DNA from 2 places in the Bacillus paralicheniformis genome. Region 2 is predicted to be linked to the other one. Evidence: predicted binding sites of a transcription regulator. Region 2 holds the regulator's gene; the other holds the start of a gene.
The links. The regulator Rex, encoded in region 2, represses fermentation and respiration genes when NADH is low (regulators of the CRP and FNR family bind a similar motif). The targets are predictions, from matches to a motif close to TTGTGAAATATTTCACAA.
Positions count from the first base shown of each region.

Region 1: adhE (bifunctional acetaldehyde-CoA/alcohol dehydrogenase) is a predicted target of Rex. The motif match lies at 2,112-2,129, and genes of this name have one in related genera.

Region 1 is NZ_CP023665.1:4,331,393-4,335,752, forward strand. It holds gene CP943_RS22030 (GntP family permease) at 1-494, shown strand, start outside; gene gnd (decarboxylating NADP(+)-dependent phosphogluconate dehydrogenase) at 525-1,928, shown strand; gene adhE (bifunctional acetaldehyde-CoA/alcohol dehydrogenase) at 2,203-4,360, shown strand, end outside.
Region 2 is NZ_CP023665.1:691,196-709,883, reverse strand. It holds gene CP943_RS03655 (MFS transporter) at 1-318, shown strand, start outside; gene CP943_RS03650 (carboxylesterase/lipase family protein) at 339-1,814, opposite strand; gene CP943_RS03645 (SDR family oxidoreductase) at 1,968-2,732, shown strand; gene CP943_RS03640 (DUF488 domain-containing protein) at 2,816-3,178, shown strand; gene CP943_RS03635 (hypothetical protein) at 3,244-3,528, shown strand; gene ppsA (phosphoenolpyruvate synthase) at 3,555-6,179, opposite strand; gene CP943_RS03625 (TetR/AcrR family transcriptional regulator) at 6,195-6,809, opposite strand; gene CP943_RS03620 (hypothetical protein) at 6,970-7,200, shown strand; gene CP943_RS03615 (SOS response-associated peptidase) at 7,240-7,914, shown strand; gene CP943_RS03610 (GNAT family N-acetyltransferase) at 7,983-8,444, opposite strand; gene CP943_RS03605 (hypothetical protein) at 8,542-8,808, shown strand; gene CP943_RS03600 (YfmQ family protein) at 8,834-9,283, opposite strand; gene CP943_RS03595 (VanW family protein) at 9,400-10,317, opposite strand; gene CP943_RS03590 (hypothetical protein) at 10,460-10,669, opposite strand; gene groL (chaperonin GroEL) at 11,096-12,730, opposite strand; gene groES (co-chaperone GroES) at 12,775-13,059, opposite strand; gene CP943_RS03575 (CPBP family intramembrane glutamic endopeptidase) at 13,285-14,019, shown strand; gene CP943_RS03570 (YdiK family protein) at 14,019-14,210, shown strand; gene tatC (twin-arginine translocase subunit TatC) at 14,255-15,031, opposite strand; gene CP943_RS03560 (twin-arginine translocase TatA/TatE family subunit) at 15,038-15,211, opposite strand; gene CP943_RS03555 (redox-sensing transcriptional repressor Rex) at 15,250-15,894, opposite strand; gene moaC (cyclic pyranopterin monophosphate synthase MoaC) at 15,898-16,404, opposite strand; gene CP943_RS03545 (ABC-F family ATP-binding cassette domain-containing protein) at 16,551-18,476, shown strand.

The DNA.
Region 1 (4,360 bases), 740 kb from region 2:
ATACGATGGGGATCGCCAGAAAGATCCCGATCAAACAAGTGATGGATTCCTGTTCAACCGCCATTACACAAATCGGAATGATGCTCTTGATCATCGGGGGCGGCGGCGCCTTCAAACAAGTCTTGATCAATGGCGGAGTAGGCGACTATGTAGCTGAATTATTCAAAGGAACAGCCATGTCGCCGATCTTGCTCGCCTGGGTCATCGCCGCAATTCTGCGCATCTCCTTAGGATCCGCGACAGTTGCTGCATTAAGCACAACCGGACTCGTTCTTCCGATGCTCGGACAAAGCGATGTCAATCTTGCGCTGGTTGTGCTTGCAACAGGGGCCGGAAGTGTAATCGCTTCCCATGTCAATGACGCAGGCTTCTGGATGTTCAAAGAGTATTTCGGACTAAGCATGAAAGAAACATTTGCCACCTGGACACTGCTTGAAACCATTATCGCGGTGGCCGGATTAGGATTTACTTTATTGTTAAGCCTATTTGTATAAAAAAGTCTTAAATGAAGGAGCAGGTATTACATGCGCAATACAATCGGTGTCATAGGTCTGGGAGTCATGGGGAGCAATATCGCCCTGAACATGGCAAACAAAGGCGAACAAGTCGCCGTCTATAACTACACAAGGGATTTAACCGATCAACTCGTCCAAAAAACGGGAGGCCAAACAGTCAAGCCGTACTATGAACTTGAAGATTTCGTACAGTCTTTAGAAAAACCGAGAAAAATCTTTCTTATGGTCACAGCAGGCAAACCGGTTGATTCTGTTATCGACTCGCTCGTTCCTCTGCTTGAAGAAGGGGATGTCATCATGGACGGCGGCAACTCCCACTACGAAGATACGGAACGAAGATATGACAGTTTGAAAGCGAAAGGTATCGGCTACTTGGGAATCGGCATTTCCGGCGGCGAAGTCGGCGCTTTAAAAGGCCCATCCATTATGCCCGGCGGAGATCGGGACGTCTACGAAAAAGCAGCTCCGATTCTCACAAAAATCGCCGCCCAAGTAGAAGGATATCCATGCTGTGTCTACATCGGTCCAAAAGGCGCGGGGCATTTTGTCAAAATGGTGCACAACGGCATCGAATACGCAGACATGCAGCTTATCGCTGAAGCGTATACATTTTTAAGAGAAAAGCTTCTTTTGCCGATAGATGAAATCGCTGACATTTTCGACACGTGGAATCAAGGAGAGCTGAAAAGCTATTTAATCGAAATCACGGCAGAGATCCTGAGGAAAAAGGATGAGCGAACGGGCGCTCCGCTCATCGACGTCATCCTCGACAAAACCGGCCAAAAAGGCACGGGCAAATGGACGAGCCTGCAGGCCATCGACAACGGCATTCCATCATCGATTATCACGGAATCCCTGTTTGCCCGTTACCTGTCATCATTAAAAGACGAACGGACAGCTGCCGAAAACGTATTGGCCGGCCCTGAAACAGAAGAACGGCCCCTGGATCAGAACGTGTGGATCGACCGCGTCAGACAGGCGTTATACATGGGGAAAGTCTGCGCCTATGCCCAAGGCTTCGCTCAATATAAAATGACGTCTGACCTGAACGGATGGAACCTGCCGTTAAAGGACATCGCCCTCATCTTCCGCGGCGGCTGCATCATCCGCGCACAATTTTTAAATCTCATCAGCGAAGCTTTCGACAAACAGCCGGACCTGTCCAACCTGCTGGTCGCACCTGACTTCGCTGAAAAACTAAAAGAATACCAGTCCGGCTTGCGAAAGGTCGTCTGCGAAGGCATCAGCTCAGGCATCTCATTCCCGTGCCTGAGCACCGCCCTCTCCTATTACGACGGCTACCGGACGGGCCGCTCAAACGCAAACCTGCTGCAGGCGCAGCGCGATTATTTCGGCGCTCACACGTATGAGCGGACGGATATGGAAGGCGTGTTTCATACGGACTGGTATTAAAAGCTGCACCCCAGACCTCGGGGTGCATTCTTATTTTACTCAAGAATGAATTTCATACTTTGTTCAACATTTCACAAACTCATACTTCAAATTCGTGATATGATAAATTCAGCCACAGAAAAGGAGGACTGATACCAAAATAAACCAGATATCCGCTTCAGGGATAAAATTTTTTAACTCCACTTGTGAAATGTTTCACAAACAATGTCCGCATCATTCATCCCTGAACATCCTGTTGTAATCAAATTCCTATTCATTCACTGGAGGGTTTACAATGGCAATCGAAGAAAAGGAAATGAAACAAAAGCAAAATGCCTCAACCATGGTTGATCAGCTAGTCGAAAAAGGCCTAAAGGCATTGGAAGAATTCCGCAGCTTTGATCAGAAGCAGATTGATGAGATCGTCAAACAGATGGCGCTTGCCGGCCTTGATCAGCACATGCCTCTCGCCAAACTTGCCGTCGAAGAAACGAAGCGCGGCGTTTATGAAGATAAAATCATTAAAAACATGTTTGCCACAGAGTATGTCTACCATCATATCAAATACGATAAAACAGTGGGCATCATCAATGAAAACGAACACGACGGAGTCATTGAAATCGCGGAGCCTGTCGGTGTCATCGCCGGCGTGACGCCGGTGACCAACCCTACTTCCACTACAATGTTCAAGTCCCTGATAGCGATCAAAACAAGAAACCCTATCGTGTTTGCTTTCCATCCATCGGCCCAAAAATGCAGCCGCGAAGCGGCGAGAATCCTTCGGAACGCAGCCGTCAAAGCAGGAGCACCAGACAACTGTATCCAATGGATTGAAACGCCTTCGCTGAATGCAACTCAAGCCTTAATGACCCACCCGAACGTTTCCCTGATCCTCGCAACAGGGGGCGCCGGCATGGTGAAATCAGCGTACAGCTCCGGAAAACCGGCCCTTGGTGTCGGACCTGGAAACGTTCCGTGCTACATCGAGAAGTCTGCCAACCTGAAGCAAGCCGTCAATGATCTGATCTTATCCAAAACATTTGACAACGGCATGATTTGCGCATCAGAGCAGGCCGTCATCATAGACAAAGACATCTACTCAGACGTCAAAGTCGAAATGACAAGAAACAACTGCTATTTCTTAAATGAAACCGAAAAATCAAAGGTCGAGAAATTGGTCATCAATGAAAATACTTGCGCGGTAAACGCTGATATCGTCGGCATGCCGGCATTCAAAATCGCTGAAATGGCCGGTGTCAAAGTGCCTCAAGATACAAAAATCCTCATCGCCGAATTAGAAGGCGTAGGTCCGGATTACCCGCTTTCCAGGGAAAAACTGAGCCCTGTTTTAGCGTGCTACAAAGTCAGCGGAATTCAAGAGGGATTAAAACGCGCCGAAGACATGCTCGCGTTCGGTGGAACCGGCCACTCGGCGGTAATTCATACGAACGATCAAGAAGCCGTTAAAGAATTCGGATTACGGATGAAAGCCGGGCGGATCATCGTCAATGCACCGTCGTCACAAGGGGCGATCGGCGACATTTACAACGCCTATATGCCTTCTTTAACACTCGGATGCGGCACATATGGCGGAAACTCCGTCTCGTCAAACGTTGGAGCTGTTCATTTAATCAACACGAAAAAAGTGGCGAAAAGGAATGTCAATATGCAGTGGTTTAAAGTTCCTCCAAAAATCTATTTTGAAAAACACGCAACCCAATATTTAGCGAAAATGCCTGACATCTCAAAAGCGTTGATTGTGACTGATCCGGGGATGGTGAAACTCGGATATGTAGACCGCGTCCTACACTACTTAAGAAGGCGCCCGGATTACGTTCATTGTGAAATTTTTTCTGATGTCGAGCCTGATCCTTCAATCGAAACGGTGATGAACGGCGTCGACATGATGGCCAAATTCCAGCCGGATGTCATCATCGCCCTCGGCGGAGGTTCTGCAATGGATGCCGCAAAAGGAATGTGGTTGTTCTATGAGCACCCGGATGCTGAATTCTTTGGATTAAAGCAAAAATTCCTGGACATCCGCAAGCGCATTGTCAAATACCCGAAACTGGGCGAAAAAGCAAAATTCGTCGCGATCCCGACGACATCAGGCACAGGCTCTGAAGTCACTTCATTCTCTGTCATTACAGACAAAGAAACGAATACGAAGTATCCGCTGGCCGACTATGAATTAACGCCGGACGTCGCGATCATTGACCCGCAATTTGTCATGACCGTGCCGAAACATATTACGGCTGACACAGGAATGGACGTATTAACACACGCAATTGAATCATACGTATCGTGCATGGCTAACGACTATACAGACGGCTTGGCCATGAAGGCCATCCAGCTGATCTTCGAATACCTGCCTAGAGCATACAAAAACGGCAGCGACGAGCTGGCCCGCGAAAAAGTGCATAATGCATCAACGATTGCCGGAATGGCGTTTT
Region 2 (18,688 bases):
TTATTATTCGTATGCCTGTGGGGCATTTCTGCGGGATTTGGAGCGCAGGCGTTTTACGGGCTGTGGGCGGCAGAACTTTTTCATACGAAATACAGGGCGCTCGCCCAAGGCTTTATGTTCTTCATCGTCCGCATCGGCGTCGGGCTCATCTCATTGATCGTTCCTGCGATGATTACGGGATTGGGCTTTAAAACAGCCGGCGCCGTCATGATTGCATTTCTCGTCATTCATATGATCATCGGGCTCCGTATGGCGCCGGAAACGCGCGGCAAATCGCTTGAAGCCATTCAAAGCGAACGCTACCACCAAAGCGGCTGACCTGTGGTCAGCCGCTTGTTCTAAACCTGCAGGTTTGAGGCTGTCAACAGCTTCCTCTTCTCTGAATACGGGTCGTTTTCAATCGCGATCTCTTGATCAAAAATCAGCGTTTTCCGTGAATCTTCATCATAATCAGGCCAGCTGACATCATCGGTGCTCGGATTTCCGGAGCGGGCAAAAGACACCCAGGCAGCCTGGATCTGTTTAGCAAGCAGATGCGCTTCCTCCCCAGCCTTCGTACCTGTCAGCTGTTCCAAACTGTCCATATTGCCAAATACAAACGGAATCTCTAAGCCGTGCACCGCTTTGTTGAACGGCGGATGCTCCGAATCGGCATGCCAGTCAAACCGGTACATAAAGACAGATGCATGTCGTGATTGAGCCGAAGCGAACACAACGGACGGATGCCAAAAGACTAGATCTGTCATCATATCAACATGGCCTTTCAATGATCTCGGATACAGAGGCGCGGCGGCTTCAGCGGCCTCTTTTCCCATGTATTCTTCTAAAATCTCATTAATCTTCCTCTCAGGCAAAAGTTCCGAAGCAGAGGCAAAAAACAAAGCGCCTTCATCGCAGTTTGTTCCGATTAATAGACCGATTCCTTTTGCCGCACCCTTCGCGACGGCGGCCTCCGGCTTCAGCGGGAGGGTTTTTTCGTCAAGTGCAGGCTGAAAGATCAATTCAAAAATATTTTCTCCCATTAAAGTACGCAGCTGATCGGCGCCTTGAAGAAGTTCTTGATCAGATACATCGCAAAGGCGCTCCAGATGATGATGATCAATATCGAGAATCGTTAAGAATCTTTCTGCTGCGGCTTTCGCAAGCTTTTCAGACAATGTTGCGGCGGCCCCGCTTTCCATAATGGCCTGTTGAAAAAGCCCCTTTGCTTTCGGCATCGCCAAGAGCGAAGCGATGCTCATCGATCCCGCCGATTCTCCAAATACCGTAATATGATGACGGTCTCCGCCAAAGAAAGCGATATTTTCTTTCACCCACTCAAGGGCCGCGATTTGATCCAAGAGGCCAAGGTTGCTTGTGTAGGAATCATCAATTGCAGAAAGATGCAAAAAACCGAACGGACCGAGGCGATAATTGATGGTGACCACGATCACCTTTCCCTGCTTTGCGAGCTGAGTCCCGTCATAGAACGGTTCACTGCCGGCTCCGAGATAAAAAGCGCCCCCATGAATCCACACCATAACAGGCAGATCCCCATCCGCCTCTTCAGGTGCGTACACATTTAAATAAAGGCAATCCTCAGACTTTTCAACCCCCGTTGACTCACCAGGCAACCCCCTGTCAGGCTGCGGACAAACCGGACCAAATTGAAAGGCCTCCCGCTCACCTTCCCAGGCTTCCATTCGCTGCGGTTCCCGAAACCTTAACTTGCCGACGGGAGGTTTTGCGAAAGGTACGCCTTTAAAGATACGGACACCGTTTTCCGTTCTGCCTTTCAGCTTTCCAAAGCACGTTTCGACAGTCGTTTCATACATTTTATTCCACCCCTTTCACTTTTCAATGATAATGGAATCGGACGATACCGTCTAATCGGAATACTTGCATTTTGGAAAATGAAGGGTCTAGTATAGGATCAGAAGAGATGTTCAACCTATTGTTTAAAAATTTGACGGAAAAGAGGGGTTTCAATGAAACTGTCGGGACACACAGTACTGATCACAGGCGGCGCATCAGGAATCGGCTTTGCTTTTGCTGAACGATTTATGAAATCGGGAAATACGGTCATCGTCTGCGGGAGAAGGGAAAGCAAGCTGAAAGAAGCAAAGGAAAAATATCCGGAGCTGATCACGCGTGTATGCGATGTAACCGATGAAACGGAACGACTGGCATTATTTGAATGGGTCAAAGAACATCACCCTGGCGTAAACGTACTTGTGAATAATGCGGGTATACAGCAGCGCTACCACATTTTAAAAGCAGATGTCATAGACAATTGGGCTGACTACAAAAAAGAAATCACCGTCAACATGGAGGCGCCGATCCACCTGGCCATGCTCTTTAGCCAATACTTTGCCAAAAAACCGGGGAAAACAGCGATCATCAATGTGACATCAGGCCTGGCGTTTACACCGATGGCGATCGCACCGATCTACTCATCGACAAAAGCCGCTCTCCATTCTTTTACGATGAGTTTAAGACATCAGCTTTCCGAGGCCGGCGTTGAGGTCATAGAGGTCGCTCCTCCCGCGGTCAATACAGATCTGGGCGGTGTCGGACTGCATGATTCCGGAGCTCCTTTGGATGAATTTGCCGATGCGATTTTTAAAGGGCTGGAAGAAGGCCGATTAGAAATCGGCTATGCCAGATCGGAAAAAGCCTTGCGGATGTCAAGAGATGAAATCGATGAAAGCGTCAGCCAAATGTACAGTTCTTTAAAACATTCCATCGAATAAAAGGAATGTTGGCATTGTCATTTCAATAGAGGTTGTTCCTTCCAGACGGCCGTTTTATCATAAAATGAGAAGGAGTGATCCAAATGCCGTTTATTCTCCAGCGCATTTATCAAGAAAACCAGCAAGCAGAAGGACGCCGCATTTTAATCGACCGTGTGTGGCCGCGCGGCATTTCAAAAGAAAAAGCGAACCTTGACTGCTGGATGAAAGAAATCGCTCCAAGTCCTGATTTAAGAAAATGGTTCGGTCATGACCCGAAAAAATTCGAATCGTTTAAAGAAGCCTATCAAAATGAAATCAAACAACACCCTGAAAAACAGAGAAGCTTCAAGGAATTAAAAGAAATGGCTGCGGACGAAACCGTTATTCTGCTTTACGGTGCAAAGGATGAGCGCCATAACCATGCCGTCGTTCTTTATGAGATGCTGAACCGGCAAAGCCTTTGACCTTGAAACTTTTTTCAACGCTTTTCGTATGACAGATAAAGCAATATGCGAAAAGGATGGTAAACATGGAGATGAACCTGTTCTGGATCGGGCTTGGTTTAGCGGCTTTAGGCTATTTTATCGGTGACGGCTTGAAAAACTTTAAAAACCCAAAAGGGAGTTATTCAGGCTATCCCTATTTAGTTAAAGAAGGCGATTTACATTATTATTTAGGTTTAAGTAAAGTAGAAACGAAAGAAATGCTGAGTAAATATCCTGACATACCTAAAATTGAATTAAATGGCACAACCTATTATCCGTATCAGCATTTGATGGATTGGATGTTGTCCGCCGACCTTTATAAACAGTAAAGCGCAGCTTGAAGCTGCGCTCACTTTTATGATTCGAGTATTTCAACATAGCCTTCCGATCCGTTAATCCTGATCTTCTGTCCGTCTTTAATTTCTTTCGTCGCATGCTCAACCCCCACCACCGCCGGAAGCCCGTATTCCCGCGCAATGACGGCGCCATGTGTCATGAGGCCGCCCACTTCCGTCACCAAACCTTTGATTGAGACAAACAGCGGTGTCCAGCTCGGATCTGTAAAAGGCGTAACAAGGATATCCCCCTCTTCGATATCGGCTTCTTCCAATTTCAGAATCACTCTTGCCCTACCTTCGATGACTCCCGATGAAACAGGAACGCCCGCCAATGCTCCCGCCGGAATGTGGTCTCCCAGAACTTCTCCCGTGATGACCTCGCCTTCTGAAGTCATCATTCGCGGAGGCGTTAATTTTTCATAATGCTGATATTCTGCTTTTCTTTCCTCGATCTTCTTCACATCGAGACGATTAGCGCAAACGGCCTCTCTCAATTCATCAAAAGACAGATAATAAATATCCTCCTTCGCTTGAATCAGCTTCTTTCGCTGCAAAATGGCGGCTTCTTTCATCAACGCTTCCTTATATATAAAATAGCGTTTGATCAGAGCATATTTGGGATATTCCCGATAACCGATAAAATTCCGCAAAACGCTGATCATCTTCTTTGTCTTTTTTGCCTTTTGTCTGCCTCCCTTTAGTTGTTGCAGACGGCTTAACAGATCCCTCTCCTTTTGCTCCGCTTCCAATCGCCCCTGTTCAAACTTGACCGTTCGCGCACCAGGTTCAAAGTTTTTGATGTTGCTCAAAATCACTGGAGCAAGAATGGAAGGGCGTTCGCTCCAGCGCGTCTTGGTCATATCGATCTCACCGGTGCAGCGCATGCCGTATTTCTCAAGGAATGCCCACAATGCGCTGATAAAAGCGGGACCGCCGTCAAGCTGTTTGAGATCTTCGAAAAAGGTTTCATCATTGGCATGCGCTAAATATTTCTGAACCTCGGGGTATCCTCTGGCAGCATCGGAAACATCCAAAAGCGCCAATCCCATTTCAGATGTGACATTGTGCAATACCGATTGAGAAAGGGTATCGGCGACATTTTTTTCGCCAAGCCATTTCTCCATTTTTCGATTGAGCCAGTATACCGCATATAAACCAACCATAATCACAGCCATGCTCTCTGAATCATAGAGAACTTTTTTCAAGTTTTTTTGATCCTCTTCTATCTGTGCAAATAACGTTTCACCCGATGCATTTTCCAATCGCTGTTCAGCCTCATGAATGGATGCTTCCGCTTTGGACATGAGCCGTTTGACTACACCTGTGTCGTTTTTCCGGTAAATCTTCAGCGCATGACCAGGCAGCGACCATGACAGCCCCTCAGCCCCTAATCTAAACATCCGCTTCCCTTTCGGCAGCGTTTTGACAAGCTCCTTTCTTTTCAAAAAATTCACAAGAGCGCTATGCATGAAAGGATCATTTTTCCCCGCCGTGCTGAGGACGACTTTCCGACCAGCAAAAGATGCCAAATCGTGTGATAAATCAATAAAAAGCCTTCCGCCGGCACAGGTCAGCTCATAACCCGAGATCAACCCGAAAAACGATATCCCAAGCGGATTGATCGGCTCTGTCATCATTTGCTGATGCCCGACAGACATATAGACGCGCAGCTTGTCATCGCTCTGTTTCGGAAGAGGAAACAATGTCGTTACAGGCCTGCTCTGGACAAAGAAAAATTCGCCATCAGCCAGACACCATTCAATATCCTGCGGAAAACCGAAATGAGCTTCAATTCTCCTTCCCAGTGCTTCAAGCTGTATGATCTGTTCATCTGTTAATGTTTGCTTTTTCCGGCGTTCCGCTTCGACTTCGCGCGCCTCAGTGCCGCCGCTTTCCAAAGAATAGACTGCCGTCTTTTTCTCGGAAATCGTTTTTTGAACGATCTCTCCTTCGCGAACCTTGTAGTTGTCTGCCGAAACCATACCAGATACAAGCGCCTCCCCCAAAGCAAAGCTCGCATCAATCGAGGTGACCTTCCGGTTGGATGTAACGGGATCTGCCGTAAACAAAATGCCGGACGCCTCCGAAAACACCATCTGCTGGATGACGACCGATAATTGAACTTTACGGTGGTCAAAACCGTTTTGAATCCGGTAGATCACGGCCCGCTCTGTAAACAATGAAGCCCAGCATTTGCTGATATGCTTCAAGATCGCCTCTATTCCTTTTATATTTAAATACGTATCTTGCTGCCCGGCGAAAGAGGCATGAGGCAAATCTTCCGCTGTAGCGCTTGATCGGACGGCATATGCACCGCCGCCAGCATTTGAGTGAGCGCTTTTAACCGCTTCTTTGATCTCTTCGGCGATTTCGGCCCTTTCAATACCATTGCGGATCTGGAGGGCGAGTTCGTTAATCTGCTCTCGATCGATCACTTTCAAAAGTGACAGCTGATCAATCAGTTCACTGACTCTGCCGTTTTCGCCAATCATCCTTTCATATGCCTTTGTGGTTACACAAAAGCCGTGAGGCACTTGAATGCCGCCCATTTTCGACAACTCGCCCAAGTTCATCCCTTTCCCGCCGACAAGCGGCAAATCGGCTCGATCGACCTCATGAAAGCCCAATACATAGCGTCCCATCAGAAATCCCCCTTTTTATTCGCCTTCAATACCGAAACGAATCATATCCAAAAACCGTTTTCGTTCTTCAAGAAGACGTCTGCTCCAGGCTGGATCATAATCGTTCTCAGCCGTTACTTTCGCTAGAAACTTTTGTTCAAAATGCCCCATCATGACCATGATGAGCTCGAACGCCTCTTCACGATCGACTCCTTTCCTCAACGGAACTTTCGCAAAAAGCTGTTTTAGAATACGATTTCTAACGGCAAATTGCTCCCCATACTTTGCGGCGATTTCTTCTTTTAATTCGGAAGGCGGTGAAAAAAAGGCTTCTTTCGTGAGCTTATATACGTTTGGATAATTCGCGAAAAACTCAAGCTTAGCCAAACTTATTTTTTCTTTCGCTTCAAAAAAATCATGATAAGACGACAGGTCATCAAGGGAAAGGCGCGACTTTACCTTTTCAATACAATAATCGAGCACAGTTAAGTACAGAATTTTTTTGCTTTTAAAGTGATGAAAAATCAGCGCCTTTGAAATACCGGCCGCTTCCGCCAGCATTCCGGTCGAAGTCTTTGCATAGCCGTGCCGGGCAAAAACCTCCAAACAGGCATCGAGTATTTGTTCTTTTTCATAAAGCTGTAAAGGCATTGATCATCATTCCTTTTCGTTATTGACCAATCGGTTAGTATAAATTGTAGCGCTTGCTGACCAGTCGGTCAATAAAATAAAACAAGAATATGGTTTTAACATATGAATTTATTGGTAAAATGAAGGTGGAGCTTACAAAATATGCCGGGGTGAAAAGGCAATGCTGGTGTTGATGGTAAAGTTTATTTTGCTCTTTATTTTATGTTCCATTTCGTTTTCTTTATTTAAAGCATGTGTTTACACAGCGGGTAAAAAGCTGATTGACCGGACCGCGGAAGGATCGGCCCTCAACTGGACCTGCAGTGTATTCATCAAAAACGGTGTGGCCATGACGGGCGATGACTGTTTTGTCATGGCTGTTTCAGCGGCCTTGTTGGCCATTTATATATAAAAGCCTCAAACTTCCAATAAACAAACAAGGGTGACTAAGATGTGCGGCAGGTTTACGCTCTTTTCTGAATTTGATGAGATTATTGATCGTTTCGAGATTGATCAAATGACGATTGAAGATTACAGCCCAAGTTATAACATCGCGCCTTCCCAGCGCATTCTCACCGTCATCAGCGACGGTTCCCATAACCGGTTAGGGCGGCTGCGGTGGGGATTGATTCCGCCGTGGTCAAAGGATGAGAAAATCGGTTATAAAATGATCAATGCGCGCGCTGAGACTTTGGCTGAGAAGCCGAGCTTTCGAAAGCCGCTGATCAGACAAAGGTGTCTCATTCCGGCAGACAGTTTTTATGAGTGGAAGCGGACCGATGCAAAGACAAAGCGGCCGATGAGGATCAAGCTCAAAACAAATGGACTGTTTTCGTTTGCGGGGCTTTGGGAGAAGTGGCAGCCTGCCGGCGGCAAGCCCGTCTATACATGCACAATCATTACGACAATGCCCAACGATTTAATGAAAGATATTCATGATCGCATGCCCGTCATTCTTGATCGTCAGGCTGAAAAAGAATGGCTGAATCCGAAAAATCAAGACCTTGCATACTTAGAAAGCCTTTTAAAACCATATGCGTCAAAAGAGATGGAAGCGTATGAAGTCGCGCCTCTCGTCAATTCACCGCATCATAATTCTCCTGAGCTCATCAAAAAAGCCCCTTAAAAGGGGCTTTTTAGCGAGGCGGCCGGGTCATAATGGTGAGGGCACCGCCTCCATGATTCTAAAAATATTCATTGTGTCAAAAGGTAAAATTCACTGCTGAAGCCGATGCCTTCCCAAAAACGCAGCGCCGATTGATTATCGATATCAACCGATACTTGAACGTGAGACACTTGATGCCGTTCAAACCAATCCATCATACGATCTGCAACAAGCTTTCCCAGCTTGTTTCTTCGATAGACCGGGGCTATGTACACTTCATCGATGTGCCCGCTCAGACAATCGCTGACCAAATCTTTCTTAATAGAGGCCAGCCCGTATCCGACCGCTTCTTGCCTCTCATTCACGACGGCAAAAACCGCTCCGTATGCAGATTGAACATATTGTTTCAGCTGCTGCTGTATCATTTGTCTATCTTGATCATCCAATGTGCAATCAGCCGTTTCCAATGCATTATCATTCCACAAATTAATCAGTTTAGCAACAAACTCAGGCTTCAGAGGGGCATCAAGCTGTTGAATATGTATGGTCATGGCGTTTCTCCCTGTGCAAGACTTTTCATCAACCACATTTTAAATTAGAATAATATGCAATACAAGGATTTTATTGCTAAAGAAAGGTGATGGTGAAATGGACAGCCGTACAGCGCGGGAAAAAGAACCGCCGCTTGTCAAAGCATTCCATTATATCACGCTTGCCGGGATATTTCTTCTCATCATTCCATCCGGGTTCAATCCCGTTTATTTGAATGGGGGATTCATCCTGTTTGGACTGAACATCGGTGTGCGTTCATTCGTTCTTTTGAAGAAGAATAAAAAAGGAGAATTTATCTTTACGATCGCTACTTGTTTATTTTTGATCGGTTACAGCGCTGTCAGGCTTTATTTCATATCATAATAAAAAAGCAGGTTTTCCCTGCTTTTTAAACCAAATCCGCCGTTTTGAGCCCCCTGCATTTTTGCAGACCGTCAGAACGCAGACAATAAGCGGCCGTCTTTTTCTTATATTGTTTAACGACGTCTATATGATCATCGTATCTGTAAACCAACAGCTTCACAGCGTTTTTCCCTCTTTTTGTTTCGATAACAAACGGTGTCCCGGCGTTTTTCGGATTTACAAAAAGCGGCTCGTCTCCCGGGTAGATGTAATACCGCTCCATAAATACGGCCTCATTAAAGTTTTGAATAAATTGACTCTTGTCAGATCCCTCTAAACGCTCTCCTCCGAACGTCACTGTAACATTCGCTTCCTCAAGCTTAACATGAACTTGAAATTTGCCGGTCAGCCACTCTACGACACCGCTCGGAAGGCAAGTGACCAATATTTTAAAAAGACTGAAGATAACCAAAAAGGTTACAAAAAGCCATGTCACTCGATCATCTCCTCTTGTCTGAAATTTAAAGATGTCCTTGATTCATCCTATCATACAGACTAAAGGATTTTATTGTACATTGTGTGAACAAGTGCAGCCCAGATGAACATTCGCCTTCAGTGATCCCCGCTCTGATGCTCTTCTTTTGGGATTTCAGAAGGAGCCTTCGGAACTTTCCGCAGCTGATGATTGACCACATCAGAGGAATAAAGTGTAACAACCATCGTTCCTCCATGCCGTTTCGCCCTGATCAAGACCGGCTGGTTATATTTATTTTGAAAGCGCAAATCAGGCCCGCCCCAGCTGACCGTCGCGTCGCGCCCTGGCGGAACATAAGGGACACGCCGGCTGTGGGAATAACGCTGGACGATTTCCAGTCCTGCCCGGTCAACCGCATTAAACAATGTTGACGAAACCTGGCAAATGCCTCCGCCAACCCCTTCAGACAATTCGCCTCTCACGATCACCGGAGCCTTCATATACCCCTTGTCCGGCGTCCTCATACCGACAACTTTGTTAAATGAAAACGTCTCATTAGGAAACACAACATGATTGTCGATCGCTTTTGCCGCGAGTGAAATGTTGTGCGTCCTGCTTTTATTCCCGGAATTAAAATACGTCACATACTGACCGATCCGCTGTGTCCGGATATGGGAAAGCAGTTCGCTGTCCACTTTCGGGTAAATGTTCAATTCAGGCACTTCTATCGTGGACGGACCATCCCCATAAAAATACGCATAAAACTGCTCTCTAACCCCCTTCCTGGAAAGGCTGTAGCCAACCTTGCCGGGAACGATCCTTCCCTGATCATTGATCACGGCGTTGACGGGATCCTTGTGTACTTTCCGCTCAAGCCTGTCAACGAACTCGGCGTATTTTTTATCATCAATCAACGGTGTCCCGGGAAGCGGCATTGTAAAATCTTCGCGGTTCACAACGGCCACTTTCTTCCCTTGCTGGGTGATCGTTAAGCTGTCAGAATGCCCCGCAGGCTGCGCTAATAATAAAAGTCCAGTCATCCAAATTTTCAGCATAAGTCGATGTACCTCCCGCTATTAGTATGAACAGGAGATGATATTTGATGTACTGGACGTGTGATGCTTTAATGATCATCTATATTATGGATGAGAAAGGTTACACTAATGGAGGGAAGTTAAAAATAGTATAAAGCATGCATTAAGCCTGTTTATTTTCATTGGTTCCTTTGCTTTTTTGCCTGAATAACATTACGGTGGTTGCGATCAGAACTGTCAAAAAAATGATACCTGAGTACAGGAACCCAATCAGCTCTACGCCATTAAATTTATACGTAAAATAACTGCCGATAAAAAAGATTGTCCCCAGCAGGGAAAATGAATTCAATCGATTTACAATTTTTTTGACCATTTTTTTAAAACCTCCCGAAAGGAACAATAACTTCTTAGGCACTGGCCGACTGCTCATTCTTTATAAAATATATGCCCTTCTCTTTGAGAAAGGCATGTCGCTACTTGTTCTGTTGATTTTCTTTTAAAGTGAGATTTAAATATAGAAGGGCCAATAAAGTAAAAGCAACGTTCACCAACCAGGACTTCCAGCTGGACGCAGGGTCAAAAATTGTACCGAGCAGATGTATAATAGATGAAAATGATAAAAGCAAAAACATTAGTTTGTTGTGCGACATCAGTTGTTTAACCTTTCTGTTAAAAATCCAGGTTCCAATTATACCACAATGGATTAAAGTAGTAATTATATGTCATCGCAAGTTAAAATAAAAAGAGGCTCTCAAAAGAGCCTCTTTTCCTTGATATATCAGCGTTTTGGACGCTGGGCTTACATCATGCCGCCCATACCGCCCATGCCGCCCATGTCAGGCATTCCTGCGCCGCCTTTGTTTTCTTCAGGCTTGTCGGCAACAACTGCTTCAGTTGTCAGGAACATAGCCGCTACAGATGCTGCGTTTTGCAGAGCTGAGCGTGTTACTTTTGTAGGGTCAACGATACCTTTGTCGATCATGTTCACCCATTCGCCTGTTGCAGCGTTGTAGCCTACACCAATAGCTTCGCCTTTCAGGCGCTCAACGATGACAGATCCTTCAAGACCAGCATTGTGCGCGATTTGACGGATTGGTTCTTCAAGAGCGCGAAGAACGATGTTGATACCAGTCAGTTCGTCGCCTTCAGCTTCAAGGGCAGCTACTTTATTGTAAACATTGACAAGAGCTGTACCACCGCCGGATACGATTCCTTCTTCTACCGCAGCGCGAGTAGAGTTCAGGGCGTCTTCGATGCGAAGCTTGCGTTCTTTCAATTCTGTTTCAGTGGCAGCGCCGACTTTGATGACAGCTACGCCGCCTGCAAGCTTAGCTAGGCGCTCTTGTAATTTTTCTTTATCGAACTCAGAAGTTGTTTCTTCAACTTGAGCGCGGATTTGGTTGACGCGTGCCGCGATTTGCTCTGTATCTCCCGCACCTTCAACGATTGTTGTGTTTTCTTTTGTCACAACAACTTTAGAAGCGCGTCCCAATTGGTTGATTTGAGTTGATTTAAGGTCAAGACCTAAATCTTCTGTGATCACTTCGGCACCTGTCAGGATCGAGATGTCTTCGAGCATCGCTTTGCGGCGGTCTCCGAATCCAGGCGCTTTAACAGCCACTGCGTTGAATGTTCCACGAAGCTTGTTGACAACCAATGTTGCAAGAGCCTCACCTTCAACGTCTTCAGCAATCAGAAGCAACGGTTTGCCTTGCTGAACAACTTGCTCAAGCACCGGCAGGATTTCTTGAATGTTTGTGATTTTTTTGTCTGTTACCAAGATGTACGGGTTCTCAAGAACCGCTTCCATCTTATCGGAATCTGTCACCATGTAAGGAGACGCATATCCGCGGTCAAACTGCATACCTTCAACCACTTCAAGCTCTGTTGTGAATCCTTTTGATTCTTCGATCGTGATGACACCGTCGTTGCCGACGCGCTCCATCGCTTCAGCGATCAGGCTTCCGACTTCTTCGTCAGCAGCGGAGATTGAAGCAACTTGTGCGATTGATTCTTTGCCTTCGATTGGTTTGGAGATTTCTTTCAGGCTTTCAACCGCTACAGCCACAGCCTGCTCGATACCTTTGCGCACGCCTACAGGGTTAGCGCCGGCAGTTACGTTTTTAAGACCTTCTCGAATCATCGCTTGAGCTAGAACTGTCGCTGTTGTTGTACCGTCACCGGCAACATCGTTTGTTTTGCTCGCAACTTCAGCAACAAGCTTTGCGCCCATGTTTTCGAACGCGTCTTCAAGCTCGATTTCTTTCGCGATGGTAACACCGTCGTTTGTGATTAATGGAGAACCGAATTTTTTCTCAAGAACGACGTTGCGTCCTTTAGGTCCCAAAGTTACCTTTACAGCATCCGCCAATGCATCTACACCGCGCAGCATTGAACGGCGGGCTTCTTCGCTAAACTTAATATCTTTTGCCATGTTATTCGAACCTCCTATATAATTGTCTCGTTTTTATTTATGACTTAGCCGATAACAGCTAAAATGTCGCTTTCACGCAAGATTAAGTAGTCAGTACCTTCATATTTCACTTCGGTACCTGCATATTTTGAGAAGATGATGCGGTCGCCTGTTTTAACTTCTAATGCAACGCGCTCTCCGCTCTCTAACACACGGCCTGAACCGGCTGCAACCACTTTACCCTCTTGTGGTTTTTCTTTTGCGGAGTCAGGAAGTACGATTCCGCTGGCAGTTTTTTCTTCAGACTCAACGAGCTCAATGACAACGCGATCACCTAATGGCTTTAACAATGAAACAACCTCCTCAATATTTTCATATGTAATTTTAGCACTCGCACTCGGTGAGTGCTAACACAATTCTTATAATAAAGAATCTCCCAGGCAATTTCAAGTGATAAGGTCAAATTTTTTTGCGCTTACATTTCTCCGCATGTCCTTATCATCCTATAATTTAAAAAGAGTGTGTTACAATAAACATAGTCTGAATTAGATTTTTAGAAAAGGAGTACATAAAGCTTGAGAAAACAATACTGGTTTATTATATTGGCATACGTTCTCATGCAATTGTCGGCCGCTGTCGGCTTGCCTCTTCTTTACTTTTTGGGAGTGGGCAAAGGACAGCCAAAGGCTGAAGCCCAGCTTACATTGACAGGCGTCTGGTCTGTCATCGCGTTTACCCTCTGTCTCGTTATCGTGCTGCTGATTTTGCGGACGGTGCCGAAGACGACGCTTCGCAACCGCCCGAAAGCATCGGTTGGAGCGTCAATCGGATGGGCGGTAGCCGGCGTTTTTCTCGCTTTGTTTTCGCAGTCAATTGCCGCTTCGATCGAAATGTACTTGTTCGGGGTCAACCCGGAATCGGAAAATACGCAGCGGATCATGGAAATCATCACCGCATTGCCGCTGATGGTGTTTGTCTCTTCTGTATTCGGACCGATTCTTGAAGAAATCATTTTCAGAAAGATCATTTTCGGTGCAATCTATGAGAAAACGAATTTTTTCATTGCCGCTTTGTTCAGTTCGGTGCTCTTCTCGGTCGTCCATTTAGATTTCAGCCATCTGCTCATATATACAGCAATGGGATTCACATTCGCCTTTTTATATGTCAGAACCAACCGGATTATCGTGCCTATTTTCGCCCATGTCGCCATGAATACGCTCGTCGTCTTACTGCAGACATTCCGGGAGCCTATTGAAGAATATTTGAAACACGTCGAGAAAATGCAAATGATTATTGGAGGATTTCTATGATGAGAAGCCCTAAATTCTGGGGAGCGATTTATTTATTAACGGGTGTGCTGTTTACATATCTGGCGGCAACCTCGCCCGGAAGCATGTGGTCTTTTTACACGATCCTGCTGATGCTTTTCGCAGCCTATAATATCAGCATTTCCTTTAAAATGTTCGCCCTGGCCGGCAAGATGAAACGAAAAGATCAATAGCCTTTTTTGTGAAGGAAAAGAGCCATTCTGAAAAAGAATGGCTCTTATTTTGTATGGTCGTTCAAAAACGCTTGATTTTCCTCTTGAATCATTGTTTTTTGCGCCTGCCTGTAGGATATTCTTGAAATCACGATACTGATTTCATAAAGAATGAGCAATGGCACTGAGACCATTAAATGCGACAAAAGCTCAGGCGGTGTAATGAGCGCCGCGATGACGAACAACACAAAATATGCGTATTTTCTGATTTTCGCCAAAAACATCGGCGTCACGAGGCCGAGCCTTGTGATAAACATGATGACCACAGGCATCTGAAACAATAAGCCAAAAGGAAGCGTCAACTGAAGCAGAAACTGAAAATATTCGTGTATTCCGATGACCTGGTTGACATTCAGATCATCTGAGACTCTCGTCATAAAGTCCACGACAAACGGAAATAAAATAAAGTAAGAAAAGGCAATGCCGCCTAAAAAAAGAATAATCGATATCGGAATATAGCTGAGCGTCACTTTTCGTTCTTTTTCATACAGCCCCGGGCTAATGAAAGCCCACAGCTGGTATAAAACAAGCGGCGAAGTCAAGACGGCGCCGATGATGAAAGCGAACTGCACGTACACAAATAAAGGATCGGTCAGCTTGAACGCGTTGAGCGTCAGCAGCTTCGCTTCATCCGTCTGCTGCAGATAGATAATCAGCGGCTTTGCCAATAAAAAGCCTGCCACAACAAATAAAACAAAAAAGAAAAAAGTGATCACAAGCCGTCTGCGTAGTTCTGTGATATGTTCTATCAGCGACATTTCTCTTTCCTTCATAAATGTCATCCTATCCTACTGATCTTCTTTCTTTTTATCGGAATCGTCGTCAGCCAAACCTTTTGTCGCATTCTTAAACTCCCTCAGCGTGTTTCCCGCTGCTCTTCCCAGCTCGGGAAGTTTTTTCGGGCCGAATATCAAAAGCGCCACCACGACAATTAAAATAAAGCTTCCAGGACCGATTGGCATAAAGCCTGCCCCCTTTCCTTTATTTTTCGTTTTCCGTTTTACTTTTCCTGCATTGAATAATGTTTCATGAAATACACCAGCGACTGAAGTTCAACCGCCAAATCTATATGATGAATGCGAATGTGTTCCGGCACATTCAAGCGGGCCGGCGTGAAATTAAGAATGCCTTTAATGCCAAGCTCCACCAGCCTGTCTGTAATCGACTGTGCGGCTTGAGCCGGTACCGTCAAAATGGCGACGGGGATATCATCCGTCATATGCTCTTCAAGTCTATTCAGATCATAGACGGGAACACCGCCGACCTCGGTTCCGATTTTTTCCTCATTGATGTCAAACGCCATGGCGATTTTTGTATTATTATTTTTGATAAAATTGTAATGGAGAAAGGCTGTCCCCAAATTCCCCACGCCAATGAGCGTTACGTTCGTCATTTCATCCTGATCAAGCGTCTTTCTGAAAAAGGACAGCAAATAATTGACATTGTAGCCGTATCCTTTTTTTCCGAGCGCGCCGAAGTACGAGAAGTCCCTGCGGATGGTCGCAGAATCGACTTTGACGGCATCGCTCAGCTCAGCGGAAGATACACGCTGTTTTCCGGATGCATGAAGGTTTTTTAAAAAACGATAATATAATGGCAACCGTTTCGCTGTCGCTTGCGGAATTTTTGAATGATCCATGTTCATAAACTAATCCTCCATGTCTACATCAGCTTTTTCCCTTTTATAGTCACCGTTTTTCCCGCCTGTCTTTTCGAGAAGAAAGGTCGGTCCTATCACCATTCCCTTATCCGCCGCTTTGCACATGTCATATACGGTCAGCGCACATACGGAGACCGAAGTTAACGCTTCCATTTCCACACCTGTGCTCCCTTTGGTCTTCACTTTAGATTGAATATGCAGGATGCTCTTCTGTTCTTTCTCCTCCCAGCGAAAGGCGATGTCGACTCCTTTCAGAGCGATCGGATGGCACATCGGGATGATGGCGGATGTCTGTTTTGCGGCCATGATTCCGGCCACTTGCGCCACCGACAATACATCGCCTTTTCCGATTTCCCGGTTTTTGATTTTTTCATGTACTGTTCGATTCATAGACACGCTTGAAACAGCCGCAGCTGTGCGTACTGAAGCTTCCTTTTCGCTTATATCAACCATCTTGGCTCTGCCTTGTTCATTAAAATGTGTAAACTCATTCATGTTCTGAACTCTCCTTATAACGATCATACACTATTTTTTTCATTCTGTCTTTTTCTTTGGCTAAAATCTTCCAGACTTCACTTAATTGTTTGCTGACTGCGCAGTGATAGGCTACACTTAAAATAGCAGACAAGAGGTGAAAGATCATGATGATTTTACAAGTGAACCAACTTTCAAAATCGTTTGGAGCCGATACGATTTTAACGAATATAAAACTCGAAGTCAGATCTCGGGACCGGATTGCGATCGTCGGACGCAACGGCGCCGGAAAATCGACTCTTCTAAAGATTATCGCAGGAAAACTTTCATATGAAAAGGGGGACATCATCAAGCCGAAAGATTTGACGATGGGCTACCTTGACCAGCATTCCGGCCTCGATTCCAAGCTGACGCTCAAAGAGGAATTGCTGTCGGTATTTGATTTTCTGAAAAAAATGGAACAAGAAATGCGCGCGATCGAGGAAAAGATGGCGCAGGCCGGACCGGACATGCTTGAATCATTGATGAAGACGTATGACAGGCTTCAGCAGGAGTTCAAGGACAAAGGCGGCTACCAATATGAGGCAGAGGTCAGATCCGTCATGCACGGGCTCGGCTTTGCGGGATTTGACGACTCCGTCCGCGTCCAGGACTTAAGCGGAGGTCAAAAAACAAGGCTTGCCCTCGGAAAAATGCTTTTGACAAAACCCGACCTCCTCATTTTGGACGAACCGACAAACCACTTGGATATCGATACCCTGACATGGCTTGAACAATATTTGCAAAATTACAGCGGAGCGATTTTAATCGTTTCCCATGACAGGTACTTTCTTGACAAAGTGGTTACCCAAGTTTACGAGATCAGCCGGTCCCAAAGCAAAAAATATACCGGGAACTACAGCTCTTATCTCCAATTAAAAGCCGAACAGCTGGAAAAGGAAACAAAGCTTTATGAAAAGCAGCAGGACGAAATCGCCAAGCTGCAGGAGTTCGTCGACCGGAATCTGGCTAGAGCTTCGACGACGAAACGGGCGCAGAGCAGACGAAAGCAGCTTGAACGGATGGAGATCATGGACAAACCGCTCGGAGATGAAAAGTCGGCGTCTTTCCGCTTTGAAATTACAAGGCAAAGCGGAAACGATGTACTGCGGGTGGAAGGCTTGACAGTAAGCTATCAGGAGCAGCCCCCGCTTCTCCGTTCATTGAACTTTCACATCACCCGCGGGGAAAGCGTTGCACTGGTCGGACCGAACGGAATCGGCAAGTCAACCCTTTTAAAAGCATTGATTCAAAAGCTGCAGCCGGTATCGGGAACAATCGCGACAGGCTCCCATGTCTCAATCGGCTACTATGACCAGGAACAGGCTGAATTGACGTCGTCAAAACGCGTGCTTGACGAGCTTTGGGACGATTATCCGGAAATGAATGAAAAGGATATCCGGACCTGCCTCGGCAACTTCCTGTTTTCGGGAGAAGACGTATTAAAACCTGTACACGCGTTAAGCGGCGGCGAAAAAGCAAGGCTTGCCCTCGCCAAGCTGATGCTCCAAAAAGCGAACTTCCTTATTCTTGATGAGCCGACAAACCATCTCGACCTGGACAGCAAGGAAGTCTTGGAGAACGCTTTGATCGATTACCCGGGAACGATATTATTTGTGTCCCATGACCGCTATTTTATCAACCGGATCGCGACAAAAGTACTGGAGCTTTCCCGCGACAAAGCAGAAGAATATTTAGGCGACTACGATTATTACACAGAAAAAAAAGCGCAGCAGCTTGAACTGAAAGAACTAGAAAAACAGACGGAAGAGCATCAGAAAAACGCTTCCGAAAAACCTGGCGCAAAAAAGAGCTATGAGGAAGAAAAAGAGCTGAAAAGAAAAGAACGCCAGCGGCAGCGAAGGATTGAAGAAATCGAAACAAGAATTACGGACATTGAAGAACAGATCGAAAAAAATGAGGAGCTCCTGTGTGACCCCGCCGTCTTCCAAGACCATGAGAAGGTCCAGGAAATCCACTCTGAAAATGAACGGCTGAATGAGGAGCTTGAACAACTGTTAACAGAATGGGAAACACTCTCTACAAATGAATAAAGGATGAACCGCTCCAAGCCGGAGCGGTTTTTTTGTCCACAATTAAAATCCTTTATTTAAAAGAAAGAAAGCGATTTACCCACAATATCCACAAAAAACATAATATTTATACACATTATTAACAGGTAAAAAAGGTCTGTAAATTAAGGTTTTTAACATTATACACAAGACTGTGGATATATGTTAATAACCTGTTAATAACTATTCCCGGG